3 regions of the Priestia sp. MDV22-iso46 genome follow, and region 1 is predicted to be linked to each of the others. Evidence: riboswitches for the same ligand, from Rfam matches in the RefSeq annotation. Region 1 holds a riboswitch; each other region holds the start of a gene.

Region 1 (3,285 bases):
CACTCCAAGAGGCTCTAGTAATTGATTTGCCCACGCTCCTGCTGTTACGATTGTTGTACTTGCTAGAAGGGTTTGTCCATTTACGGAAACGCCCGTTACTTGATTATTTTCATAAAGTAGTTCTGCGTTTCCTTCTATTATTTTTGCACCGTTTTTCTTCGCTGCATTCACAAGTGCGTTTCGAAGAGCTCTTCCGTTAACGCGAGCGGCTCCACTAATATGAACTGAACTGTATTCTTCCGAAAGAACCGGAAACAAAGCCTGTGTTTCTTTAGCGGATAAACGTGTAATCTCGCCTATTTCGGGAGCTTTTTCCCGACGCTTATATGCTCTTTCTTCCATTTTTTTAAGCTTTTGCTCATCAGTATGTAAGCTAATTGCTCCTACTCGCTTATATCCCGTATCCGTTTCTCCATCTTCTTCTAATTGCTGAATTAATGTTTGATAGTACTTGGCGCCGCTTTTTGCTAAGCGGTACCATGCTTTATTTCGACGCTGCGAAAGCCATGGACAAACAATTCCTGCTGCTGCATCAGTAGCTTGACCCGCATCCTTGCGATCTATCAATGTCACATCTGCTCCTGCTTTTGCTAAATGATATGCTGTAGAAGCTCCAAGTATCCCAGCTCCAACTACGATGTATGTTTTCATACCAAAACACCCTTTTCTTTCTTCTAGTATTCTTATGCCATTATGTACGCAATTTTAGCATAGCAAAAAAAGAAGTCACATACTAGGTGAAGCTATTTTGAGCTTATTTTTGAGTCTTGCTGAATTTGACGTATAGCTCCTTTCATTGTAAACAAAAGCGCAATAAGTTCTTTTACGGAGATTATGGTGAGATGAAGCAAACCACAAGTAGTGATCGCGCATATTTAACACTGCGTTTACCGCTTTTTTATTATAGTTTCTGAATAAAAAAATGAAAGAATAAAACCACTATAATATGTAAATAAAAAGAAATAACCATTATTTTAAGGAGAGCGTATGCAATCTTCATTTGTATTATTTTTCATCATTCTTGGTTTACTATTTGGCAAGTGGCGGAGATATCAAGAATACTATCCTACTTTGTTGTTTTGGATCACGGGGAATTTGCTTTATGAAGTGCTGCTGTTTCATCACCGCGTATGGGTATTTCACCCTGTTGGTATTGATCACCTTTTTCTACCCGATCACCTAATGGTTTCCCTTGGAATAACCTTAATTATTTATCCGTTTGTTATACCGGTTTTTTTAGGAAGGCTGCCGTTGCATGTAAGCGGCCGGCTGTGGTGGATTCTTTTGTGGGCGCTTTTATTTACTGTGATTGAGTTCATTGCTTATGTTAATCACAGTATCACTCATCATTATGGATGGTCGCTGCTGTGTTCTTTTCTCTTCAATGTTGTCACGTTCTCACTTTTAATCATTCATCAGAAGACAGCACTGGCTGCTTGGATTCTATCTGGAAGCTTTATAGCTTTTTTATTTATTTTTTTTGATATTCCTATGCCTTAACTTTTCATTGACTAGACAGAGGAAAAGGAAATATAATAGGAGTTACATTTAAATATAATTTTCCTCTCTGAGAATAGAGGTGCATGAAATCAAGAGTCACTTATTAGAGACTAATGGAGTCTGTGAAGATAAGTAAAAGGGATTTCGTGCCGAAGTATATAGACATCCATTGTGTTCATATACTGGTTCAGTATTGAATAAATGCTGAGCTGTCACAAACCATTTGGTTTGTGGAGAGCTATTGAAGAGATGTTGATGCCTAGAATGTAATAATACTTTATTATTATGAAACCAAGACGCGTGAACATCACTTCACGGGTCTTTTTTGTGTTTTTCTACTGATCATCAAAGTTATAGTTGAATGATTTAAATGGAGGGATATGGATTATGTACTTACATGGAACGAGTAAAATTAACAGCAGCAATCATTTAGAAATTGGACAGTGCGATACGGTCGAACTGAAAAAACAATACGGCACTCCCCTATACATCTACGATCAAGAATTAATTGAGACGAAATGCAAGACCTTCCATTCAGCCTTCCAAAGAAGTGGATTTTCATATCAAATCGCCTATGCAGGGAAAGCCTTTCTTTGTATGGAAATGGCTAATCTTTTAACGAAGCTTGATATGTCATTAGATGTGGTCTCAGGAGGCGAATTATTTACAGCTCTTGAAGCGGGATATCCAGCTGAACGCATTCATTTTCACGGAAATAACAAAACGATTGAAGAAATTGAAATGGCTCTTGATGCGAATATCGGCTGCTTTGTTGTGGATAACTTCACCGAACTTGAAGTTTTGCATGCCTTAGCAGCTGAGCGCAAACAGAAAGCATCTATTCTTCTCCGTGTTACTCCAGGGATTGAAGCCCATACACACGAATATATTATGACCGGACAAGAAGACTCAAAGTTTGGATTTGGTCTTTCCAATGACCAAGCCATGAAAGCGGTAAGTTCTGCATTAGAAAAGCCTTATTATAATCTTTTAGGCATTCATTGTCATATTGGTTCGCAAATTTTTGAAGTAGATGGTTTTTCTCGCGCCATTGATATTTTAACTGATTTCTTATTCAATATTCGTGATAAAATGGACTTTGAAGTAAAAGTTTTAAACGTAGGTGGTGGTTTTGGTATTCGTTATACCGAAAGCGATTCTCCTCTTCCAGTTGAGTATTATGTAGATGCACTGACAGAAAAGCTAAGCCGTACGTTAACGGAACAAAATTATACCCTTCCGGAAGTCTGGATTGAGCCTGGAAGAAGCATCGTAGGAGAAGCGGGTACAACGCTTTATACAATTGGCTCAACGAAAGAGATTCCAGGTGTACGCAAATACGTGGGAATTGACGGGGGTATGACCGATAATATTCGTCCTGCTTTGTATGATGCAAAGCATGAAGCTGTCTTGGCTAATAGAGTGACGGATAAAAAAGATGAAACGGTATCGATTGCGGGGAAATGCTGTGAATCAGGAGATATGCTTATTTGGGATATCGATTTACCGCGCGTTAATCAAGGAGATTTATTAGCAGTTTCCTCTACAGGTGCCTACAACTATTCAATGGCTAGCAATTACAACCGCATTCCGCGCCCTGCTGTTGTATTTGTAAAGAATGGAGAAGCTCGTCTTGCTGTGGAGCGAGAAACATACGAAGATTTGGTGCGAAAAGATGTAAAGCCAGTCGTTACTACGTATGCAATGAGCAAATGATAGCTGTTCTTGCGTAGTAAAGAAGCTATTGTTGTTTGGAGGAAATATAACTATGGTTTTAAGTGTATT
Region 2 (3,285 bases), on a different contig from region 1:
GTGTGTTCAAGTTTTCTTTATTCGCCAAGGGAAATTAATCGAGCGAGAAGTTTCTATGTTTCCTTTTTATAAAGAGCCAGAAGAAGATTTCTTAACTTTTATCGGTCAGTTTTATGCCAAAAATATTAAGCCAAAAGAAGTGATGGTTCCAGCAACGATTGATGCAGAGTTGGCTGAGAAATTAGTAGAAGTAGAGGTTCAGCATCCAAAGCGAGGCAAAAAGAAAGAATTAGTAGAACTTGCGTGTAAAAATGCAAAAATTGCGCTCGGTGAAAAATTCTATTTAATTGAACGAGATGAAGAACGCACGGTTGGCGCAGTTGAACGGTTAGGAGAAGAGCTTGGAATTGCCGCTCCTTATCGGATTGAAGCATTTGATAATTCAAATATTCAAGGAACAGACCCAGTTTCTGCGATGATTGTTTTTGTTGATGGGAAGCCGGAAAAGAAAGAATATCGTAAATATAAAATTAAGACCGTGCAGGGACCAGATGATTACAGTTCCATGAGAGAAGTGGTTCGCAGAAGGTATTCCAGAGCATTAAAAGAAGGTCTTCCGCTTCCAGATTTAATTGTTGTAGATGGAGGTAAAGGGCATTTGGCTGCGGTGCAGGATGTTCTCGAAAATGAATTGGGACTTTTAGTGCCTACAGCAGGTCTTGTCAAAGATGATAAGCACAGAACTTCGAATCTGATGATTGGCGAGCCTCCTCAAATCATACCGCTTGAACGCAATAGTCAAGAATTTTATTTGCTTCAGCGAATTCAAGATGAAGTTCACCGCTTTGCGATTACCTTCCACCGTCAAGTGCGCTCTAAGTCCGCTTTTCAGTCTGTTCTGGACGACATTCCGGGAGTGGGAGAAAAGCGTAAAAAAGCTTTGTTAAAGTATTTTGGTTCGGTGAAAAAATTGAAAGAAGCAACGGTTGAAGATATTCGAAATTCAGGTGTTCCTCAAAACATTGCTGAAAAAATTTATGAAACATTGCAAAAATAGTCTTGAAATAATAGAAAATATTTGATAAGCTATTAACTAATTTCATACGACACTTCATCAAATGAAGTGAAGATAGAGGTGCAAATTTAATCAGTACGTATCAGGAAGGGTATGAGCCCTTATGAATGATGCGGAAAGGGAAATTTGCCGAAGTGAACATTACCTCATAGTAATGATTGCTGGTTCTGCGTTGAATAAACGTAGGATTGTCAAGATGTAGATTCTTGGAGAGCTATCTCACGGCAGTGGACGGTTATGTTTTATAATTTTCGTTCGTTAAGCAATGAGAGCTCATCTCATTGCTTTTTTTATTGTCTGAGTAAAAAAATTTAGCTTCTCATCATCCTGCATATGCAAATTTATTGAAAAGGAATGAACAAAATTATGGCATTAATCGTTCAAAAATTTGGTGGAACATCTGTTGGTTCTGTTGAACGTATTCAACATGTAGCAAACCGAGTTATTCAAGAAGCAGAGCGCGGTAACCAAGTAGTCGTTGTTGTATCGGCAATGGGCAAAACCACAGATGCACTGGTGAAATTAGCAAGTGATATTACGGACAGTCCAAGCAAACGCGAAATGGATATGCTTCTTACAACTGGAGAACAAGTGACGATTTCCCTGTTAACAATGGCCCTTCAATGCAAAGGGTATGAAGCAACTTCGCTAACAGGTTGGCAAGCTGGCATCCAGACGGAAGCAGTTCATAGCAATGCACGAATCCAGCACATTGATACAACTCGTATTCAACGTCAGTTAGATAGCGGACGAATTGTAGTAGTAGCTGGATTCCAAGGCTGTTCAGAAGATGGAAGCATTACAACATTAGGTCGAGGCGGCTCTGACACGACGGCAGTAGCTCTTGCCGCGGCGCTAAAAGCTGCAAAATGTGATATTTATACAGATGTAACAGGAGTGTTTACGACAGATCCGCGCTATGTAGAAGATGCCCGTAAGCTTCACTCTATTTCATATGACGAAATGTTAGAATTAGCTAATTTGGGAGCAGGGGTGCTGCATCCGCGCGCTGTTGAGTTTGCAAAAAATTATCAGGTACCGCTAGAAGTGCGTTCAAGCTTAGAAAACGAGAATGGAACGATTGTTGAGGAGGAAGTTTCAATGGAACAAAACTTAGTCGTAAGAGGAATTGCGTTTGAAGATAATATTTCACGCGTGACAATTGAAGGGTTAAACAACGAGTTGCAAACTCTTTCTACTATTTTTACAGCATTAGCAAAAGAACAGTTAAATGTGGACATTATTATTCAAAACGTAACGGCTAATAATCGTCTATCCATCTCATTTTCTATTAAAACCGTAGACGTAGAAGCTGCTCTTGCTGTCTTAAAAGAATATAAATCTACTTTAGGATATACGCGTATCGAACATGAAAGCGGTCTGGCTAAAGTGTCGATTGTCGGATCAGGTATGATTTCAAACCCAGGTGTTGCAGCTGAAATGTTTGAAGTGTTGGCAGGAGAGAAAATTGAAGTGAAGATGGTCAGCACGTCTGAAATTAAAGTATCTACAGTTGTACCGCATGCTGATATGGTAAAAGCAGTTGAGACGCTTCACGTAGCATTCGAACTAGAAGAACAGCAGGCAGTGCAAGTATAAAGAAGAGAAAAAAGACGTGGTATCTCCACGTCTTTTATATATACGTATTTTTTACTTTTTATAACGCTCCGCGCGTGTTTCGGTAGGTAAAATATCTTTTCGGTCCCACTGCACGGAAATCAGCACTTTTCCGTTCTTTTCTTTATGTGTTAAGTAGGCTTCTGTTAGGCAGTTGTTTTGCCGCTGAATCTGTTCAGCCACAAATCCTGACTCAAGATGAAACGAACAAGTTTCCTGCTGAAATCTTTTGCTGACCACATCACCTGATAACTCAAGCTCTAGTGAATATTTATCTTTTTTTGCAAGCGTCAGTGTTCCCCAGGAAGCTGCTTTAAAAAAAGCGACGATTTCATCCATTGTATTTAATGGGTATTTCCGTGCAAGGTGTTTTCCTGCCCAGTATGAAATGGTATTCGTTTCGTCTCCAAGAAGCTCTGGAATTAACACGTCACGCAAAAGGCTATATCCGAAATATGAAACGTGATCAAGAGTTCTCTCTGTTTCAGCTGTGACATTAGGTTCTGATGTTTCCATCGTCTCTTCAAGTTCTTGCTGTGATTCTGTTTGTAAATTGCTCATGCTTTCCCCTCTTTCTTTACTACTATTATATACAAATCTAAAAAACCTCTCACGCATTTTTTTAATAAAATGTAAGAGGATCTTTATTATGG
Region 3 (3,285 bases), 190 kb from region 1:
TCTCTTCATTTTGCTGATCAGATCACATAAAAAAGCTCTCTATTCAAAAGAATAGAGAGCTTTTTTTATTCGTATTTTTTCACTGTTACTTGACATTCTTTTAACGGGATAAGTTTCGACTTTTTCGTCCATTTGTATCCTAACCAAACAATTAAGAATAAAGGCAGTCCGATATAGGAAACAAGTACACCGTACCAGTCAATCGAGTCACCCATAAACGCCGAATAGTTTTGGCCTAAAATAACAACGGCACATAAAATAAAGGCAAAGATAGGGCCAAACGGGAAAAGTTTTGCATGATATGGAAGTTCACTCAAATCATGACCTTGGGCAACAAATGCTCTTCTAAAACGATAGTGGCTGATTGCAATTCCTAACCAAGCAATAAAACCAGACATACCAGAAGCGTTAAGTAACCACGTGTATACCGCACCGTCTCCAAAAAATGAAGCACCAAATGCAAGTGTACCGACAAGTGCCGTTGCGATCAAAGCATTAACCGGAACGCCTCGTTTATTTACTTTTGCTAAGAACCTCGGTGCTTTTCCATCTTTCGCTAAGTTCCACAGCATACGCGTAGAAGCATACATACCTGAGTTACCAGCAGATAAAACGGCTGTTAAAATAACGGCATTGATAGCTGATGCTGCAAACGCCAGACCTGCTCGTTCGAATATTAGAGTAAACGGACTGACCCGCACATCATCACTTGCTAATGAATCCGCTGTGTATGGAATAAGCATCCCAATAACAAAAATAGCTAAAATATAAAATAACAAGATGCGCCAGAAGACTTGTTTAACTGCGCGAGGAACCGTTTTTTCCGGATCTTCACTTTCTCCAGCTGCGACTCCAAGCAACTCTGTTCCTTGGAATGAAAAACCAGCAGCCATAAAAATACCTAAGACAGTAAAGAATCCACCGTGAATGGGTCCATCACCAAGCGTGAAGTTTTTAAAACCTGGTGCTTCATTGTTAAAGATACCAAAAATCATCATAATACCAATAACTAAAAAGATGATAACCGTTACTACTTTAATTAATGAAAACCAAAATTCAGATTCGCCAAATCCTTTTACAGAAAGGTAGTTAAGCCCAAACATAATTAATAAAAACAGGGCACTCCATAAAATAGAAGAAGAGTTTGGGAACCAAAATTTCATAATAAGGGCTCCAGCAGATAATTCAGCTGCAATTGTAATAGCCCAGTTATACCAATAGTTCCAGCCGAGAGCGAAACCAAAGGATGGATCTACAAACCGAGACGCATACGTACTAAACGAACCAGCTTCAGGCATATAAGCTGCGAGCTCCGCCAGGCTGGTCATCAAAAAGTAAACCATGACACCAATAATAGCGTAAGCTAAAAGCGCTCCCCCAGGTCCTGCTGTGTGAATTGCTCCACCACTTGCTAGGAATAAGCCGGTTCCGATGGCTCCTCCTAATGAAATCATCGTTAAGTGGCGAGATTTCAACCCACGTTTTAATTCTTGCTGCTCTTGCATAGATAAATACTCCTTTCGAATGTACGGAAAGAGACGGGATAACATAAAAAAAGCCCGCAGTATATGTGCGCGCTTTTAAATCTGAAAACCGCGTCAACCTTCCGTGAAGATAGCTCTTCACATCACTTGCATGATGTGACAGTTCTGTTCCTGTTCGGAGACAGCCCCAGCTTAAATCAACAGAGAAGTGATCTAAACTTCGGCAATTTTTCCTTTCAAGCAACATCCTCAATGTTCTCTGCATTTCCGTTGCTTTACTATTAAAAACTGCGACCTCTACCTCATCGATTAGGATGAGGGTTTTTTATATTCATTTGACATAAAAGAAGTATATCAAATACTAAAACGATTGTCATTATAAAAAATAGATTCAGAAAATAGAAACATCTTTGAAATCTCTCGAATCTATTTTGTTACATATGGTATAATAAATGTTGTCATAATACTACATAAATATCCGAACGTACCACAGGGGGAGCCGCCGTGCTGAGAGTGAACAAATTGTTCAGACCCTTCGAACCTGTTAGTTAACGCTAGCGTAGGAATGTGGGAATAGTAGCATATATTTGCTTACTCCTGTGTAAACCGTTTGATATGAATGATTCAAAAACAGGAGTGAGAAACGTGAATAAAGCATTACCCTTACAGGCTAAAATTGAAATAGCTATTTTTGCAGCATTAGCACTTCTACTTGATCTTTTGCCTTCCATTAAGATTGCAACGGCTGTGAGTATTTCGTTCTCCATGGTGCCCATTTTTATTATGTGCTTTCGCTGGGGAGTAAAAGGCGGGGCTCTATCTGGTCTATTATGGGGGCTGTTGCAGTTGGCAACAGGAACGGCTTATATTTTAACAGCGCTGCAAACGTTTATTGAATATATTGTGGCTTTTGCTTTTATAGGTTTTGGAGGTGTTTTTTCGCAATCTATTAAAACAAATTTAGCTAACAATAACAGATCAAAAGCTTTTGTTTTGATTGTTTTATCCCTTGTTATCGGCAGCTTCGCACGGTATTTCTGGCACTTTATTGCGGGTATTATTTTCTGGGGATCATACGCGCCAAAGGGCATGTCCGCTCTGTGGTATTCTTTTTCAATGAACGGGATTTCAATGGTAGGGTCACTAATTGCCTGCTTAGTCATTCTTTCACTATTAATTCCATCCGCATCAAGAATGATTGTAACTAAATCACACTCATAATAAAAAAGACTAAATCTACCAAGATTTAGTCTTTTTGTCATTTGTCACCTTTGTTTACACAAAAGTGTGTCAGGTTTGATAACATAGTTAGTGAAATATTCAAAAAACTGTTTTATGATAATCACCATATTCAAACGAGATAAGGGATTGATAGCATGCTACAGAAATGGATCACGAGCATAGGTTTAGATATTGGAACAAGCACAACAAAACTGATTGTAAGCAAGCTGCTAATAGCAAATCAACAAAATCAGTTTACGCTGCCAGGCTGTCAAATTATTGATCGTCGCGTAACGTATGCAAGTTCTATCTATACCACCCCTATGCTAAACGATGTTGAAATCGATGTTCAAAGATTAACGGTACTACTAGAACAAGAGTATAAGAATGCAGGAATCTCCTTAGATCAAGTGGAGGCGGGCGCTGTAATCATTACAGGAGAAACGGCTAGAAAGCAAAATGCAGAAAGTATCGTTCACTATCTAGCCGAACATGCTGGGGGTTTTGTTGTTGCAACAGCCGGCGCTGACTTGGAAGGAATATTAGCAGCAAAAGGATCAGGAGCAATCGAACGTTCTGC

Evidence for each region. Region 1 has a riboswitch for lysine ahead of lysA (diaminopimelate decarboxylase). Riboswitches for the same ligand answer to the same signal wherever they lie in the genome.
Region 2: it holds a riboswitch for lysine, as region 1 does, so the genes downstream of both, AC4NPH_RS12000 (aspartate kinase) here and lysA (diaminopimelate decarboxylase) in region 1, are expected to answer to the same signal.
Region 3: it holds a riboswitch for lysine, as region 1 does, so the genes downstream of both, AC4NPH_RS02195 (amino acid permease) here and lysA (diaminopimelate decarboxylase) in region 1, are expected to answer to the same signal.

Annotation. Positions count from the first base shown of each region.
Region 1 is NZ_JBZVWT010000001.1:603,652-606,936, forward strand. It holds gene AC4NPH_RS03155 (NAD(P)/FAD-dependent oxidoreductase) at 1-651, opposite strand, end outside; gene AC4NPH_RS03160 (CBO0543 family protein) at 988-1,500, shown strand; lysine riboswitch at 1,567-1,749, shown strand; gene lysA (diaminopimelate decarboxylase) at 1,888-3,216, shown strand; gene AC4NPH_RS03170 (dicarboxylate/amino acid:cation symporter) at 3,269-3,285, shown strand, end outside.
Region 2 is NZ_JBZVWT010000002.1:21,384-24,668, forward strand. It holds gene uvrC (excinuclease ABC subunit UvrC) at 1-997, shown strand, start outside; lysine riboswitch at 1,063-1,240, shown strand; gene AC4NPH_RS12000 (aspartate kinase) at 1,382-2,614, shown strand; gene AC4NPH_RS12005 (YslB family protein) at 2,666-3,193, opposite strand.
Region 3 is NZ_JBZVWT010000001.1:414,607-417,891, forward strand. It holds gene AC4NPH_RS02190 (hypothetical protein) at 1-30, shown strand, start outside; gene AC4NPH_RS02195 (amino acid permease) at 66-1,505, opposite strand; lysine riboswitch at 1,608-1,792, opposite strand; TPP riboswitch at 1,967-2,067, shown strand; gene thiT (energy-coupled thiamine transporter ThiT) at 2,100-2,705, shown strand; gene AC4NPH_RS02205 (ethanolamine ammonia-lyase reactivating factor EutA) at 2,861-3,285, shown strand, end outside.